Regions from separate parts of the Streptomyces sp. NPDC054765 genome, predicted to be linked through region 2. Evidence: riboswitches for the same ligand, from Rfam matches in the RefSeq annotation. Region 2 holds a riboswitch; each other region holds the start of a gene.
The links. Region 2 has a riboswitch for cobalamin ahead of ACWGJY_RS14720 (HoxN/HupN/NixA family nickel/cobalt transporter). Riboswitches for the same ligand answer to the same signal wherever they lie in the genome.
Positions count from the first base shown of each region.

Region 1: another riboswitch for cobalamin. It lies ahead of ACWGJY_RS07920 (CoA-acylating methylmalonate-semialdehyde dehydrogenase); the one in region 2 lies ahead of ACWGJY_RS14720 (HoxN/HupN/NixA family nickel/cobalt transporter).
Region 3: another riboswitch for cobalamin. It lies ahead of ACWGJY_RS25045 (cobalamin biosynthesis protein); the one in region 2 lies ahead of ACWGJY_RS14720 (HoxN/HupN/NixA family nickel/cobalt transporter).

Region 1 is NZ_JBSHBP010000008.1:64,812-70,710, reverse strand. Features, by position in the region: gene ACWGJY_RS07935 (hypothetical protein) at 465-704, opposite strand; gene ACWGJY_RS07930 (anion permease) at 739-1,878, opposite strand; partial or broken gene ACWGJY_RS07925 (short-chain fatty acyl-CoA regulator family protein) at 2,315-3,276, shown strand; cobalamin riboswitch at 3,407-3,585, shown strand; gene ACWGJY_RS07920 (CoA-acylating methylmalonate-semialdehyde dehydrogenase) at 3,785-5,284, shown strand; gene ACWGJY_RS07915 (acyl-CoA dehydrogenase family protein) at 5,290-5,899, shown strand, end outside.
Region 2 is NZ_JBSHBP010000018.1:119,172-125,070, reverse strand. Features, by position in the region: gene ACWGJY_RS14740 (nucleoside/nucleotide kinase family protein) at 12-668, shown strand; gene ACWGJY_RS14735 (hypothetical protein) at 625-1,050, opposite strand; gene ACWGJY_RS14730 (MarR family winged helix-turn-helix transcriptional regulator) at 1,170-1,874, shown strand; gene ACWGJY_RS14725 (alpha/beta fold hydrolase) at 1,871-2,719, shown strand; cobalamin riboswitch at 2,904-3,117, shown strand; gene ACWGJY_RS14720 (HoxN/HupN/NixA family nickel/cobalt transporter) at 3,149-4,321, shown strand; gene ACWGJY_RS14715 (VOC family protein) at 4,390-4,890, opposite strand; gene ACWGJY_RS14710 (hypothetical protein) at 5,407-5,715, opposite strand; gene ACWGJY_RS14705 (methyltransferase domain-containing protein) at 5,757-5,899, opposite strand, start outside.
Region 3 is NZ_JBSHBP010000043.1:38,203-44,101, forward strand. Features, by position in the region: gene ACWGJY_RS25040 (cobyric acid synthase) at 67-1,671, opposite strand; gene ACWGJY_RS25045 (cobalamin biosynthesis protein) at 1,805-2,800, opposite strand; cobalamin riboswitch at 2,964-3,112, opposite strand; gene ACWGJY_RS25050 (hypothetical protein) at 3,318-3,761, shown strand; gene ACWGJY_RS25055 (caspase family protein) at 3,767-5,899, shown strand, end outside.

The DNA of each region.
Region 1 (5,899 bases), on a different contig from region 2:
CAGATTGCGGCGATGCAGTGCACGGCGCACGCTGGGCCGTGCGCTCCCGCGGGCATGCCGGTGGCGCTGCGTGCTCACGGCATCGCTGGTGGCAATCGACGTAAAGAGCGTTTGTCCCAGCACGGTTGATGGGTAATGCGGCCTGCTCGTGGATGATTTGCTGGGTGTTGGCCCAGGGGGAAGCGACGGGGCAAGCTCTGGTGAGGCCCGTGACGGTCCGAGTGCGTTCAGCTGTGGGCACCGCCGCTGTGGGAACAGGGCAGCATCCGCGCGTACGGCGGCCGGAGTTGGCAGGCTGATGGCGTTGATCCCCAGAGCCCCGCAGCCCTGGTGACGCGCGCGCACGGTGAACGCCCCCTGCTCCCCCCGTTGCGGCTCCGTGCTCTTGACGTCTGTCTCCACCGGTGCTCCGAGTGTGGGGCACGCCGGATACCGGTCGGGTGGAGTGGTGTGGTGTGGTGGAGTCAGCCGGGAACGATCAGGTCGATCCCGTAGGCCGCGACCGAGAGGCAGGCGGCGAAGCACAGCACGGCCGTGACGGCCGCCACCTTCTGGTGCCGGCCCCGGGGCACGTCGGAGGCGGGCTCGCCGTGCCCGGCGCGGGCCCACGCGGCCAGTCCGAGCGAGAACATCACGACCACCACCACGGTGATCCCGAGGCTGACACCGAAGACCCCGGCGAGAGTGCCCCAGTCGATGTCCATCCCGCTCCCCTTCCTCGACGACGGCCCGCCCGGCTCAGGCGGCCGACCTGACGGTGGGCTCCGCGGCAGGTGCCGGCACCTCATTGACGTTCTCCGGGCTCACCGGACGGCGGCGCGAGAGCACGTAGAAGCCCGCCGCGGCGGCCAGCGCGATGCCCGCGACCAGGGCCACCCCCACGTTGCCCTGGTCGGCCAGCCACGCTGCCAGGCCTCCCACCGCGGCCGCGGACGGCAGCGTCAGCAGCCAGGACACCGCGATCCGTCCGGCGACGCCCCAGTGCACGTGTGCCAGCTTGCGGCCCAGCCCCGCGCCGAGGATGCTGCCCGTGCACACCTGGGTGGTCGACAGCGCGAACCCCAGGTGCGACGAGGCCAGGATCACCGCGGTCGCGCTGGTCTCGGCGGCGAAGCCCTGCGGGGCCTGGATGTCGGTGAGTCCCTTACCCATGGTCCGGATAATTCGCCAGCCGCCCACGTAAGTGCCCAGGGAGATCGCCAGGCCCGCGCTCAGCACCACCCACCAGGGCGGCCCCGCGCCATGGCTGAGCACCCCGCTCGAGATGAGTGCCAGGGTGATGACCCCCATCGTCTTCTGGGCGTCATTGGTGCCGTGCGCCAGGGCCACCAAGGACGCAGACCCGATCTGTCCCGCGCGAAAGCCCTTCCCGACGGTGCGGCGCGAGGTCCTCCGGGTGATCATGTAGGCGAGGTAGGTGGCCAGCAGCGCTATCACGCAGGCCACGACCGGCGAGGCCACCGCAGGGATCACTATTTTCTCGATGATCGCGCCGAAGCGCACCGCGGAACCCCCGGCCCCCACCCACACCGCGCCGATCAGCCCGCCGAACAGGGCGTGGGACGAGCTGGAGGGCAGCCCGAGGAGCCAGGTGACCAGATTCCACAGGATCGCCCCGATCAGCCCGGCGAAGATCATCACCAGGGACACTTTGCTGTCTTGGACTATGCCGCCCGAGATCGTCTTGGCCACCTCCGTGGAGAGGAAGGCGCCGCCCAGATTGAGCAGACCTGCGACGGCGACGGCGACCCGGGGGCTCAGCGCCCCGGTGGCGATGGAGGTGGCCATCGAGTTGGCGGTGTCATGGAACCCGTTGGTGAAGTCGAAGGCCAGCGCCGTGAGGATCACGGCCACGAGCAGGAAGGAGACAGATGCCATCCCGGTCCTCCACGTCGAGGGCGGTCCGGCCGCGCGCACGGAAACTGTGTACGAACCGCCGTCCCTCCCACGCTAAGCGCCCCTCCGAATCGCCGCCAACGCGACGGTGTGGGCTCGTTGGTGGCGGTTGGATGCGGTCGGCGCCGTGCCGGACTCGGCGGAGGGCGTTGAGCGGCACGACGACCTCGGATCCGCGGGGAGCCAAGCCGCGGAAGCGATCGAATTCGGAAGCCCGGCACAGCCCCAGTCGCGACATCTCTCCGCCTGGCTGAAGAGGTGAGTCATGGCCGGACGGGCGGTGGGAAGCTCAAGGAGCGCCAGCGGATCGTTCTGAACGTCAGCCATCAGCCGTCGGCGCACGCGCGGGGCCGGCGCCGGGAAACACCGGCTGGGCAATTCCAGCGGTCGCAGATCTCGTCGCCGGGCTGAAGAAGGTTTGTGGGGTCCCGTTTACGATCCGTCGGCCCTGTGCCTGAGCCAGGCGGCCCTGGCGCGGATGCTGGAGATCTCTCCCAGTTACCTCAACCAGATGGAACACGACTCGCGCCCGCTGACCGTCCCGGTCCTGCTCCGTCTCACCGAGGTGTTCGGCGTCGATGCGGGGTTCTTCTCCGAGCACGACACCAGCCGGCTGGTCGCCGATTTGCGTGATGCCCTCGTCAACGAGATCACCGCCGACCGGGTGTCCTCCTCCGACCTCGCCGAACTCGCCTCCCGCAGGCCGGCCGTCGCCGGGGTGCTGGTCGATCTCGGCCGCCGCAACCATCAGCTCGCCGAGCGGCTGTCCGAAGCCGCGGAGGGAAGAGGGCAGACCATCACCGCACTGCCCCGTTCCGCACATGAGGAGATCCGCGAATTCTTCTACCGCCGCCGGAACTACCTCCACGACACCGATCTCGCCGCCGAGGAACTCGCCACAAAGATCGGCATCCGCCCCGGCGAGGTCGTACGCGTCGACCGCGCGGGAAACATGTCCAAACGACAGTCCGCGACGGCCTTCCACTTCTCCCGCGCGGGCGGAACCTGCCCCCTGTGGAACGTCTACGAGGCATTCGCGGCCCCGGCCGTATCCACGTACAGATCGCCGGGATGCCGGACGGGCAGCGCTACCTGTGGACCGCCCGCGCGATCACCCGGCACCGCGGTGGCTGGGGCGAGCCCGGCAAGACCTTCGCCATCGGCCTCGGCTGCGAGATCCGGCACGCCTCCCGGCTGGTCTACTCCGACGGCCTGGACCTCGACAACGCCGCGGCGGCAACCCCGATCGGCATGGGCTGCCGCATCTGCGAACGCACCGACTGCCCGCAGCGGGCGGTGCCGCCACTGGACCGCCGGCTCGCGGTGGACGAGAACAGGAGCACCTTCGTGCCCTACCCCGTCGCCGAACAAGACGCCTGAGCGCGCGCGACCGCAGGCGCACATCCCGGCCAGGCCCGCTCCACGGGCCGCAACCGGCGGCGTGCGCGACTGCGAAGCGCTCTTGTGCGGGCCGTGGCGGGGTGGACTTACTAGGACGTCCAACTATATGTTCGGGGGCAAGGCCCGCGGTGCAGGGAAGCCGGTGCGATTCCGGCGCGGTCCCGCCACTGTGACCGGGGAATGCGCTCCCCGAAAGAGACCGGCCACTGACGGAGAAGTCCGTCGGGAAGGCCGGGGAGCGTGTGCTGATCCGGGAGTCAGGATACCGGCCGCGGGGTGTTCCGTGTTGTCCACGAGGATGGAGCAGACACGCATGGCACCGGTGTGCACCCACGCTCTCGACCGGCGAAACCGACGGCTACCGATCACCGGCATCTGACGGTTGCCCAGCCCTGCGTTTCTCGTGCTGCCCGTGCGCACGCCGTCCGGCGTCCGTGCCGGGCCGGCGCGCCATCCCCGGATCTCACCTGACGGAGAGCAGGCTTTCATGGTCCGTGAACTGGCACATTTCATCGGCGGCAAGCACACCCCGGGCACTTCCGGGACCTATGGCGATGTGTACGACCCCAACACCGGTGAGGTCCAGGCGCGTGTCCCGCTCGCCGACCGCGCCGAGACCGAGGCGGCGATCGCCGATGCCGCCGAGGCTCAGCGTGAGTGGGGCGAATGGAATCCGCAACGCCGAGCCCGCGTGCTGCTGACATTCCTCCAACTGGTCGACGGGGAAAGGGAATCACTCGCCCGACTGCTGTCGTCCGAGCACGGCAAGACGGTGGCCGACGCCCACGGAGACCTGCAACGCGGACTGGAGGTCGTCGAATTCGCCGCCGGCATCCCGCATCTGCTCAAGGGTGAGTTCACCGACAACGCCGGCAGCGGGATCGACGTGCACTCCCTGCGCGGCCCCATCGGCGTCACCGCCGGCATCACCCCGTTCAACTTCCCCGCGATGATCCCGCTGTGGAAGGCCGCGCCCGCGCTGGCCTGCGGCAACTCCTTCATCCTCAAACCCTCCGAACGCGACCCCTCCGTACCGCTCCGGCTCGCCGAACTGTTCCTGGAGGCGGGCCTCCCGCCAGGCGTCCTCAACGTCGTCAACGGGGGCAAGGAAGCCGTCGACACCTTGCTGACGGACCCCCGGGTCGGTGCGCTCGGCTTCGTCGGCTCGACCCCGATCGCCGCGCACATCTACGCCACCGCGGCCGCGCACGGCAAGCGTGCCCAGTGCTTCGGCGGCGCCAAGAACCACATGATCGTGATGCCGGACGCCGACCTCGACCAGGCTGTCGACGCGCTGATCGGGGCGGGCTACGGCTCGGCGGGAGAGCGCTGCATGGCGATCTCCGTGGCCGTCCCCGTCGGCGAGACCACCGCGGATGCCCTGGTGGAGCGGCTGAAGGAGCGGATCGGGCAGCTGCGCATCGGCCGCAGCGACGACCCCGAGGCCGACTTCGGGCCGCTGGTCAGCCGGGATGCCCTCGACCGCGTACGCCGCTATGTCGACATCGGCGTCAATGAAGGCGCAGAACTCATCGTGGACGGAAGGGGCTTCACGCTCACTGGGCACGAGAACGGCTTCTTCATGGGCGCCTCGCTCTTCGACCGGGTCACCCCGCAGATGCGCGTCTACCGGGAGGAGATCTTCGGCCCCGTGCTGTGTGTCGTGCGGGCCGCCGACTATGAGGAGGCACTGCGGCTGCCCAGCGAGCACCCGTACGGCAACGGCGTCGCGATCTTCACCCGGGACGGCGACACCGCCCGCGACTTCACCCGCCGGGTGAACACCGGCATGGTCGGCGTGAACGTGCCCATCCCGGTGCCGGTCGCCTACCACACCTTCGGCGGCTGGAAGCGATCCGGCTTCGGCGACCTCAACCAGCACGGGCCGGACGCGATCCGCTTCTACACCCGCACCAAGACCGTCACCTCGCGCTGGCCTTCCGGGGCCAAGGAGGGCGCGAGCTTCACCCTCCCGACCATGCAGTGAGCGCCATGACCACCACCATGCTCACCGACGACCAGCTCGCCCTCGTCGTGGCCACCCTCGACTTCACCCAGGACCACCTCACCCCGAACGCCGTGCAGTGGGACCAGGACAGACACTTCCCGGTGGACGTCCTGCGCAAGGCCGCGGGGATCGGCCTCGGCGGCATCTACGTCCGGGAGGAGGCCGGTGGCAGCGGGCTCAGCCGGGCCGACGGCGTCCTGATCTTCGAGACGCTGGCCTCCGGCTGCCCCTCCATCGCCGGCTTCGTCTCCATCCACAACATGGTCGCCTGGATGATCGACCACTACGGCGACGCCGCCCAGCGCGAACGATGGCTGCCCAGACTGTGCGCCATGGAGGACCTGGGCAGCTACTGCCTGACCGAACCGGGCGCCGGCTCGGACGCCTCCGCACTGCGCACCCGCGCCGTATGCGACGGCGACAGCTACCTCCTCACCGGCGTCAAGCAATTCATCTCCGGCGCCGGCGCCTCTCAGGTCTACGTCGTCATGGCCCGTACCAGTGACGACGGCCCACGCGGCATCTCCGCCTTCCTCGTCGACAAGGACGACCCCGGGCTGTCCTTCGGAGTGAACGAGAAAAAGCTGGGCTGGA
Region 2 (5,899 bases):
ATGGACGCACCATGGATCCCCGGCATCTCCTCTCCCGCGCCCGTCGGCTCGCCGCAGCCGCGAGTCCCGGCCGGCGTCGGCTGCTCGGTATCACCGGCCCGCCCGGCGCCGGCAAGTCCACCCTCGCCGCCCACCTCGTGGCGGAGCTGGCCGGTCAGGCCGCGCTCGTGCCGATGGACGGCTTCCACCTCGCCGAGGCGGAGTTGCGCCGGCTGGGCCGTACGGACCGCAAGGGCGCGCCGGACACCTTCGACCCGGCCGGCTATGCGGCACTGCTGGCGCGCCTGCGCTCCCCGGAACCGGACACCGCCGTCTACGCCCCGGCCTTCGACCGCCGTATCGAGGAGCCGGTCGCCGGCAGCATCCCCGTGGCACCCCACATTCCGCTCATCGTCACCGAGGGCAATTACCTCCTTCTCGACTCCGCCCCGTGGCCGCGGGTCCGCGCGCTGCTCGACGAGGTCTGGTACGTGGAACTGGACGCTCCGGAACGGATCCGTCGGCTGGTCGACCGGCACGAGCGCTTCGGGCGTCCGCGCGCCGACGCCGAACGGTTCGTGCTCACCTCGGACGAGGCCAATGCCCGTGTCGTGGCGGCCACACGGGAACGTGCCGACCTCGTCATCACCTTCGCACCCGAAGAGGCCCCGCCCCCACCGAGCGCATAGCCCCGCTCCCCCGCCCCTGTCCGCGGGCGAGCATCCCGGCCAACGACAGCGCGCCCCACCCCACGGACACCGCGACCGCCTTCAGCTTCCGGTCGCGGCCCGGCAGCGTCGCACCGAGCAGTACGGCATCCCCGAAGTCCGCGGCCATTCGCACATATGCGGCGGTACGCAGCGCCGGGCCGTCCGGAGCCAGCACCAGCGCCAGCCCGCTCACCGCATCCCGCCAGGCCAGCGGTCGCAGCGAGGTACGGGTCGCCGGCGCGGTCCGCCCTGCGCCGTCGACCAGCCCCGAGGGCCGGGCCAGCAGATCGGGCACCGCCGCCACCGCCACTCCGTACACGGCCGTGGCCACCCCGACCGCACGCAACAGACCGACCTTCATCCGCCCTCCGCCTTCCTCGTCCACCGGCCGCGCGGGCCGGCTCCTGCCCACCCGCCTCATCAACTCCTTTCCGCGGCAACCCCCTTCCCAAACGACATCACCGATGCCATCATGACATCATGAGTGTCATCGGGGGGGGAGTCGAGGGGGAAACGGGCATGCACATCGACACGCACATGGACACGCACATGGACACGCACATGGACATGCACACCGAGGCGGCCACCGAAGGCACCGGCGGCGGGGAACCGACGCCCGCCGAAGACCTGTTGTACGGCGTCATCCGACGCCTGTGGCCACTGCACCGCACGATCATCCGCGTGGTGGAGCGCGAGCTGACGGGCACGGGCATGACCGCCGGCGAACACGCCCTGCTCGATGCCCTGCGCACCCAAGGCCCGCAGACCGTCCCGCAGTTGGCGCGCGCGATGGGGCTCGACCGGCAGCCGGTGCAGCGCTGGGTGAACCACGCCGCGGAGCTGGGCCTGGTCGTGACGGCCCCGAATCCCGCGCACCGCCGCTCGTCCCTGATCCGGCTCACCACCCAAGGCACGGCGGCAATACGCGGGATCAAGGAGTTCGAGACGTCCGAGCTGCGACAGCGGCTGGCCGATCTGCCCGCCGAGGACCTCCGTACCGCAGCGCATGTACTGGACCGGCTCGGCGAGGAATTCCGGCACCTGGCGAACGGCTCACGCATCCCCCCGGAGGAAGCCGACAGTAACGGCAGTCGCGGCAGTTACGGCAGCAGCGGCAATAGCGACGACAATGGCATCACACCCAGTTCATCGCATCCGGCACACAAAGGACGGCCCGCAAGATGACCCGAGGAATCACCGCCTGGTCCGAGATCGACAACGGGATCGTGCCGATCTACGACGGCGAGCTGTTCTACGAGACGGCCGGCTCGGGCCCCGCGGTGGTGCTGCTCCACGGCGGCATGCTCGACCAGCACATGTGGGACGAGCAGTTCGCCTGGCTGGTCAACTCCGGCCTGCGCGCGATCCGTTACGATTTCCGCGGCCATGGCCTGTCCTCCACCGTGGCCGGGGACCACGCCCACCACGATGACCTGTGCGCCCTGCTCGACGCGCTCGATGTCCCCGCCGCCGTCCTCGTCGGCCTCTCCCATGGTGCGCGGGTCGCACTCGACACTGCCATAGCCCGCCCCGACCGGGTGACCGCTCTCGCACTCGCCTCCCCCGGGATCAGCGGCCGCGCCTTCACCGACCCCTTTCTGCTGGAGCACATCAAGGCGCAGGTGGCGGCGATCGGCGCACCGGACGGCGCGGAACGGTATGTCGAGCACTTCCTGCGGATGTGGGTGGACGGACCGCATCGCGAACCGGCCGCGGTGCACCCGGGATTCCGTGAGCGGATGCGTGCCTCGGCCGAGGCCAATGTGGAGGTGCATGCCGATGGCGGGGGCGCCGGCATGCCCCTTGAGGTCGGCGCCGCCGACCACCTCGGCGAGATCCGGGTGCCGACGGTCGTGTTCGACGGTGACCTCGACAGCAGCGACATCTCCACCAACGCCCATGCGATAGCGCTGACCGTCCCCGGCGCCCGGAGAGTCCGGATACCGGGCGCGGCCCACATGGTCAATCTGGAGAACACCGCACTCTTCGACCACGAACTCCACGCCTTCCTCTCATCCCTGGACTACTGACCCACCGCGCATCACGGCACAGGGACCACGGCCCCAGGAACGACCGCGGCGGCCACGGCCACCCGGGGCAGAACGGGCCGCCGCACGCCAAGTGCTCCCGCACACCCCACGGACAAACCGCATGGACAACCGCATGGACGAACCGCACGGACAAACCCCACGGGCCTCACCCCTCCGGCCGCAGTTAGAGTGAACGGGCCGTGGTGTTCGGGAAGCCGGTGACGGACCTTGTGGTCCCAGACCGGAGCGGCCCTCGCCACTGTGATCGGGGAGTTTCCACCCCTTCCGCGGGCGCACGGCGCGCCTGCGGCGCCACTGACCGCAGCCCGCGGCCGGGAAGGCGGGGGCGGACGCGGGTACCCGTAAGCCAGGAGACCGGCCACGGCATCTCACGAACTGATCCACGAGGTGCTGGAGCGTGACCGCCGGATGGCCCTGCCCACCGATACCCGTAACACCCCTGCTCCCGCCGCTTTTCGCTGGCGCCGGCAGGACACCGTCCGCACCGCGGGCCTGATGGCCGTCATAGCCGGTCTGCATGTCGTCGCCTTCGGCGTGCTCTTCCTGCTCGTGGTGCCCCACCACTACACCGTGGGCAGCCAGGTCTTCGGCGTGGGGCTCGGCATCACCGCCTACACCCTCGGCATGCGGCACGCCTTCGACGCCGACCACATCGCCGCGATCGACAACACCACCCGCAAGCTGATGGCCGACGGCAAGCGACCGGTCTCGGTCGGTTTCTGGTTCGCCCTCGGCCACTCCAGCGTGGTCGTCGCGATGGCCGCCCTGGTGGTCGGCGGCGCCCAGCTCGCGGGCACGCTGCTCAACGACGAATCCCGTACCCACCAGATCCTGGGCACGGTCGGCACCACCATCTCCGGGACCTTTCTCTACCTCATCGCCGCCCTGAACCTGGTCGCGCTGACCGGGATCTGGCGGGTCTTCCGCGGTATGCGCAACGGCCACTTCGACGAGGCCGAGCTGGAGCAGCGCCTCGATGCGCGCGGCTTCATGAACCGCATCCTGGGCCGGTTCACCCGCTCGGTCTCCCGCCCCGGCCAGATGTTCCCGCTCGGCTTTCTCTTCGGGCTCGGCTTCGACACCGCGACCGAAGTGACCCTGATGGTGATGGCGGGCAGCGGCGCCGCGGCCGGCCTGCCCTGGTACGCGGTGCTGTGCCTGCCACTGCTCTTCGCCGCCGGAATGAGCCTGTTCGACACCCTCGACGGCACCTTCATGAATTTCGCCTACCAGTGGGCGTTCTCCAACCCGGTGCGCAAGGTCTACTACAACCTCACCATCACCGGCCTGTCGATCGCCGTCGCCTTCTTCATCGGCACGATCGAGCTGGTGACCGTGCTGCACGACAAGCTCGCCCTCAGCGACCCGTTGACCGGCTGGATTTCCGGCCTCGACCTGGGCAATGCCGGCTTCCTCATCGTCGGCCTGTTCGTGGTCGTGTGGGCCGCGGCGCTGGCGTACTGGCGGCTGGCCGGCGTCGAAAAGCGCTGGGCGGAGCGGGCGGAACGGGCCGATCGGACAGACCGGAGGAAGCAGGTGGAGCGAGCGGGGGCGGCGGATCCTGCCGCGTCGGACTCCTGAGACGCCTCCGCCCAGGAACCCCGTACGCACCCACCGCCCGCATCACCACCAGGACGGGGCCGGCCCGGTCAGGTGGCCGAACCGGCCGCCGCGCCCGTCACCAGATCCGGCCCCCAGCGCTCCAGCGCCGCCGCCAGATCGAGCGGCAGCAGCCGTTCCGGCTGGTCCGGGCCCGGCCAGTCCTCCCGCGGGACCCGCCACATCACCTCGAACTCATTGCCGTCCGGGTCCTTGGCGTACAGCGACTTGGCGACGAGGTGATCACTCGATCCCACCAGCGCGCCCCGCTCGACGAGCTGCGCATGTGCCGCGGCCAGTTCGCCGAGCGTGCCGGTCTCCCAGGCCAGGTGGTAGAGCCCGACCCGTCCGGCCTCCGGCCCCGGTGCGTCCGGCCCCACCGCGAACAGCGCCAGGTCATGATCATTGAGCGAGCCGGGAGCGCTGAGGAACGCGGTCCGCCCCGGCACTTCGACCCCCACCGTGAGTCCGAGGGCCTCGGTGTAGAACGCGACCGACCGCGCCACATCGCGGACGTAGAGCACCGCGTGGTTAAGACGTCGTACGGACATGGAGCCTGCTCTCCGATCTCCCGCAGCGGTACCGCAAGGCGCCGCCGCACCCTCCCCCGCTCTGATGTTCCTCCCCCACTCCATACCTGCCCAGAGTCCTTCGGCCGGTACACCGAGCTTTTCCGGCCCGACCGCCGAAGTCCGGGCAATGGTTCACTTGCGGCCGTCGCCGGCATACAGGCACGGCGATGCGCGACCGGGACCGGGAACGGGAACGGGAACTGTCCAGCTGATCGCGATCGGGTGCGGCCGGGCATCGGCCACGAGGCGGTCATACGCCCTGCGGGCCGAAGTGGCTGCCATGGATGCCATGGGTGCCTCGGCAGTGGATCGTCACGGTGAACGCCGTCGGGCAGCCCGCCAGTCACAGGGAGTAATGGCGATTCGCCGGGGAAGGCCGGTGCGTCCCTACCTCGGCGGGCAGCTCGGCGGGCAGGGGGGACGGTCTTCGCGGCCCCGGAAGCGTGCCACGCCTCCCCCGTCTGCGGATGCTGCGGCACCAGGAAGATACGGCGATCAGGCTCCCGGGACCGCTGCGGCGGCCGACCGCCGGCCGAGGAACGCGGCGACCGACCGGTCGAAGTCGGTCCGTGCCACCGCCGGCCGTGGATTGGCGGCGGCTGCCGTCCGCTGCGGCGCCAGCGCGGCGGCCACCGCCAGCTTGGCGGCCCGGATCGCCGCGGGCGGCTGCCCGGCGACGGAGGCGGCGAGACCGGAGGTGCGGGCGGCAAGCTGCTCCTCGGGCACGCTGTCGTCCGCCAGCCCGAGGGCCACCGCGCTGCGGGCGTCGGCGAGGAGCAGCAGGTGGTCGAGGACCGGACTCATGTGCCCGTTCTCGATGCGGCTGACGGCCTTCCTGTGGACCGTCAGCCGGGGCGCTTGGCCATGACGACCAGACCCGGCCCGCTGTACTCCTCGGCGGGGAGCCGGAGTTCGGCGACCGGGTGCAGGCCGGCCTGCTCGATCAGGTCCACGAGTTGTTCCGGCCGCCATTTGTGTGTCGTCCACT
Region 3 (5,899 bases), on a different contig from region 2:
AACACCTCGTGGAGCTGCTGCGTTGCTCCCCGCGCTCGCGGGGGTGATGTCGTGCCTTCGGGGCCCTCATGGCGCCCCCGGAGGCACGAACGGCAGCCCCTCCGGTACCCCCTGCTCGATCAGCCGCAGCAGCGCGCCGGTGTCGGCGTGCTCCTCGATCAGATCGCCGAGCCGGTCCAGCTGCTCTTCGCGCAGGGCGGCGAAGCTGGTGCCGGGGGCGGGGACGAACGCCCGGCCCGCGTCCGCCGCGACCCGCCGCAGGAAGGCCCGCCGGAAGCCGTCGCTCTCCAGCGAACCGTGCCAGTGCGTGCCCCATACGGAGCCGGACCGGCACCCGTCCAGGCTGCGCCCTTGGCCGTCGGACATGAACGCCTCGTCCCCGCCGGTCACTTCGGCGACCCCGTGGTGGATCTCGTAGCCCGCCACCGGCTCGCCCAGTGCCTCGCCGACCGGCCGGGCCAAGGTCTTCTCCGCCGCGAACCGCACCCGTACGGGCAGCAGCCCCAGCCCGTCGACCGCGCCCGCCTTCGACTCGATGTCGTCCTCGATGCGCTCGCCCAGCATCTGGAAACCGCCGCAGATGCCCAGCACCGGGCGGCCCTCGGCGGCCCGCCGGGCGACCGCGTCCGCGAGCCCGCGCTCGCGCAGCCACTGCAGCGCCCGGACCGTGCCCCGGGTCCCCGGCAGCACCACCAGGTCCGCGTCGGCCAGCTCCTCGGCCCGGTCCACGAACCGCACCACCACACCCGGTTCCGCGGCCAGCGCATCCACGTCCGTGAAGTTCGACATCAGCGGTACGGCGGCGACCGCCACCCGCAGCACCTCGGCGCCGTGCGGCGGGGCCACCACGCTCTCGCGCACCGCGCCGCGCAGCGACACCCTCAGCCCGTCCTCCTCGTCGATGCCGAGCCCGTGGGAGAAGGGCAGCACACCGAGCGTTTGCCGCCCCGTGAGACCGCGCAGCATCTCCAGCCCCGGCTCCAGCAGCGACACATCGCCCCGGAACTTGTTGACCAGATAGCCCGCGAGAAGCGCCTGGTCCTCCTTGGACAGCAGCGCGGTGGTGCCGAAGAAGGAGGCGAACACACCGCCGCGGTCGATGTCGCCGACCACGACCACCGGGATCCGGGCGGCCCGTGCGAGGCCCATGTTCACGATGTCCGTACGCCGCAGATTGATCTCGGCGGGGCTGCCGGCGCCCTCACAGATCACTGCGTCGTACGTCCGCCGCAGCTCCTGGAGGCAGTCGGTGACCGTGCCGAGCAACTGCTCCCGGTGCCCCGCGTACTGCGTCTTCCCGGGGGACGGCCCCCCGGACCCCCCGAAGTACCCCCGGGCGCTGAGCTCGCCCACCGGCTTCCCCAGCAGCACCACCTGGCTGCTGCGGTCACTGCCCGGTTTGAGCAGGACGGGATTCATCAGCGCGGTCGGCTCCACCCGCGCCGCGGCGGCCTGCATCGCCTGGGCCCGCCCGATCTCCGCGCCCTCACGCGTGACGAACGAATTCAGCGACATGTTCTGCGCCTTGAACGGCGCCACCCGCACGCCCTGGCGGGCCAGCCAGCGGCAGATCCCCGCCGTCACCACGCTCTTGCCGGCGTCGGACGTCGTACCGGCCACCAACAGGCCACCGCCGACGGCCCCGCCTGATGCCTTCCACCGCCCGTTCACCGGGTCCTCCTCCTGCGCCGGGACCCCGGCCGTTGTGAGCCGTACGCGCCGCTGCCACCACGGCCCGGCGCGTCACCGCACCCGCCCGCCCCCCGAAGCGGGGCGGGCAGCGGGGAAAAAACGGTCTGCGGCGTCATGCCCGGCCCGCCTTGCGCCCCCGGGCCACCGCTGCCCGCACCGCGCCGGCCACCGGCCGCGCCGCCACCGTCGTCACCAGCGCCAGCACGCTCACCCGCCGCGAGAGCCGCACCGCCCGCTCGATGTCGGCCACCGCGACCGGCGGCGCCCCGTCGTTGAGCACCGGACGGTGTTCCACCCGCCCGCCGTACGCCAGCGTGCCGCCCAGCCGCACGCCCAGCGCGCCCGCGAACGACGCCTCCACCGGGCCCGCGTTGGGGCTGGGGTGCGCGCCGCCGTCCGCCTGCCAGGCCCGCAGCGCACCGCGCCGGCCGGGGCCCGCGAGCACGGTCAGCGCGGCGGTCAGCCGGGAGCCGGGCCAGCCGGCGACATCGTCAAGGCGGGCCGAGGCCCAGCCGAAACGGCGGTGGCGCGGCGACTTGTGCCCCACCATCGCGTCCAGGGTGTTCACCGCCCGGAACGCCACCAGGCCGGGCACCCCGCCCAGCGCGCCCCAGACCAGGGCGCCCACCACGGCGTCCGAGGTGTTCTCGGCGACCGACTCCACCACCGCGCGGGCCATCTGCGGCCCGTCCAGCGCCTGTGGATCGCGCCCGCACAGATGCGGCAGCCGCTCCCGTGCCACGTCCAGGTCACCCGCCGTCAGCGCACCGCCGACGGCCCGCGCCTCCCGGCCGAGCGAGGTGCCGCCCAGCACGGCCCAGACCGTCGCCGCGGTCAGCGCGATGTGGGCGCCGCCGCGCAGCGGAGCCGGGACGGCGGCCCGTACGGCGCGCTGCGCCAGCGCGGCACCGGCAGCGGCACCGCCGGCGCACAGCACGGCATGCACCGCCCCGTATCCGCGGTGATCGCGCCACAGCCGGCGCTCGACGGCGCCCGCGGCCCGGCCGAAGGCGGCCACCGGATGGCCGCGCCGTGGGTCCGCCGCGATCAGGTCGCCGAGAAAGCCGAGAGCCGCGCCGCACGCATATCCCGCGTGTTCGCCGCGCATCGGATCAGACCGCCGCTACGGCGTGTCCACCACGTCCTGCCCGGCCCGCGACGCCTCGAAGGGGCCCTGCGGCAGCGGGCAGTGGAACTCTTGAAAGGCGGCCGGGCATGGCGGTATGTCCTCACTCAGGGTCCGCGCCCTGGCTCGACGTGACGGCGACAAGAGTCTCCTGGCTCCCGGATCGGCGACTCCTCCGGCCTTCCAGTCCCTGCCTGCGCCGTCGGACGCAGGCGAGGCGGACCGTGGCCTTCGCTGGAGGAACGCTCCCCGGTGACAGTGGCGGGACCGCGCCGGATTCGCACCGGACTTCCTCAGCTGTCGCCGTATGGCCCGCGCAGTCCACCACGCCCCGCGAATGCCCGTCAACTCCCCCTTGACCTGCGACGCTGCCCTGTGGCACGGCCTGTGGTGCACGCCACAGCGTGGCAGCCGCGTCACAGACGGTTGCCCGCGCCCCTGATCCCGCGTCACTATCTGGTGCACGGCGGTGACGGGGCCGCCGGAAGGGGGCCGGGGGATGCCGCAGCGCGCTGACCGCCACGAGATCCGCATCAGGATCACGGGCACGAACAATCCTGACCAGGACATCGAGGACCTCAAGGCGTGGCTGGAGCGCGAGCCGTGGCTGGACCGGAGGCAGCACGACTGGGCGCTGCGGCCGCGGCCGGCGGACGAGGGCGACGACGGCCCCGGCGAGATGGCCGCCGGCGTCGACGATCTGATCCTGGTCATCGTCGGTGCGGTCGCCACCGAGATCACCAAGAGCCTGAGCATCGCCCTGCAGGAGTGGCTGCGACGACGCCGCGAGGAACGGGACACCGGCGAACGGCCCGCCGTCGCGGTCGGCGGCGGTGACGAGGACCTGCGCGCGCTCGGCGACGCGGGCCCGGACGCCCCGTCCCCCGAACACCCCGATCCCGGCAGTCCGGCGGACGGGAGCGGCAGCACCGCCGGGGACTGAGCCGGATGTCCGAATACGACGCACGGGGCAAGGGCAACCGGGCGCTGCTGATCTGTGTCGACGACTACCGCACCCTGCGCCCGCTCCCCGCGGTGAAGGACAACGCCCAGGCCCTGGAGCGGGCCCTGCTCGCCCCCGGCACCGATCTGTTCACCGAGGGCGAGGTCGTCATCTGCCGCCCCCAGGAGCCCTGGGAGGTGGAACAGGCGCTGGACACCGTCACCCAGGAGGCACGCGGGCTGCTGCTGGTGTACTTCTCCGGCCACGGGCGGGTGGGCCGCGACGGCGGCAATCTGCACCTCATGGTCGGTGCCTCGGAACGGCGTCACAAGACCGTCTCCTGGCAGGACATGGTGCTGTCCTATCTGGACAACGCGCGGGCCGACCGCATCGTGATCGTCCTGGAGTGCTGCTACGCCGGCAACGCGAGCGAGGCCTTCCACTCCTGCCGCAAGCCCACGTCGCTGCTGATGGCCGCGCAGCCCAACCGCCGTATCTTCAGCGGCGAGGAACCCGCCGGGGGCAGCGTCTTCACCCGTGCCGTGGCGCAGACCCTGGAGCGGGGCCTGCCCGGCAAGCGGTGCGTCACCTTCGAGGACCTCGTCCGGGAGCTGCGCGAGCGGCTGGCCGGCGAACGGACCCCGATGGGCGACGTGTGGGAGCCGCGCTCGGCCAAGCAGAACACCGTCGACGATGTCATCCTGTCCTTCGCCACCCCCGAGGCCCGGCCCCCGACCCCGCTGCGGATCCGCTTACGCCGCCGGCTGAAGTCGTACCTGCGGCACTGGCCCGGAATCCTGCTGGTCCTGGCGGTCGTCCTCGTACCGGCCACCACGGGCGTCGTCCTGCTGAACCTCCCGAACGCCGAAGCACCCTGCCCGCCCGCCCTCGAACTGCGGCTGCTCACCGCCCCCGAGGCCGAACCCGCGCTGCGCCAGGCGGCCTTCGACTACGAGATGTCCCAGGCCAACACCCGTCCGCTCCGCGGTGAGGGCGACCTCCCCGACGGCTGCCGGCGCGCCCAGATCACCGTCTACTCCGCCGCCAGGGACCAGATCGACCGGGGCTTCGCGGCCGCCGACCGCTGGCAGGGCGAGGCACGCGGCACCGGCCGGGGCCGGCCGGACGACCAGGGCACCGACCCCCTCTACCGGCCGGGACCGCAGCCCGACATCTGGATCCCGGAATCCACCGCCGACTACGACGAGGCCCGCCGCGGTATGCCCCTCAAGGGCTCCCCGGCCACGCTGCACTACGTGGCCCCGGTCGCCTACACCCCCCTCGTCGTCGGCATCCCGGCGCACCGGCGGCTGGACGACGTCGAACCGGCCGGCGCCTCCTGGCCGGAGCTGCTCACCGGGACCGACAGCGCCCACCAAGACCTCAGGCTCCTGCGGCCGAGCCCCGTACTGTCCGGCACCGGTCTGCTGCACACCGTCGGCCTCTACCTCGCCCACGACGGCCCGGACGCCGCCTCGCCGGGTGCGCCCGACCCCGCCCTCGCCCGGCAGGCCGAGGAGCGGCTCTCCGCCCCGGGCAGCCAGTACGCGGGCAGTACCGAACTGCTGTGTTCGCTGCGCCCCGACACGGACGCGGCCGGCTCCGTCGACCGGACGAAGTCCGCGCCGCTGGTGTCGGAGAAGTCCCTCGCCGACTACAACCTCGGCCACGCCATCGGCAGTTGCCCGGCCCTGGACTCCCCGCTCCCGCTGCGCGACCGGTACGTCGCCTACTACCCGCAGAACGTCCCCGCGCTCGACCACCCCCTGGTCCGCGTCGACTGGCACGGTGCCACGGACGCCACCCCGCGGCAGGCCGCCGTGGCCGGCTTCGCGCAATGGCTGCGCGCCCCGGACGGCGGCCGGCGCACCCTGAACGCACAGGGCTACCGCGGGGTGCGGGGCAGCGCCCCGGGACCGGGCTCCCCGCTGCTGGAGAGCCGCGCGGACGTCAGCCTCCTCGCCCCCACCGTTGCCTTCACCGCGGGTCCCGGCCAGGTGGCCCAGGTCCTGGACGGCTACGACAAGGCACAGCGCTCCAGCCAGGTGCTGATCCTGATGGACACCTCCACCTCCATGGCGGAGAGCGGCCGGCTCCCGATCGCCGTGAGCGCGGCCGGGCGCGCCCTGGAGCTGGCC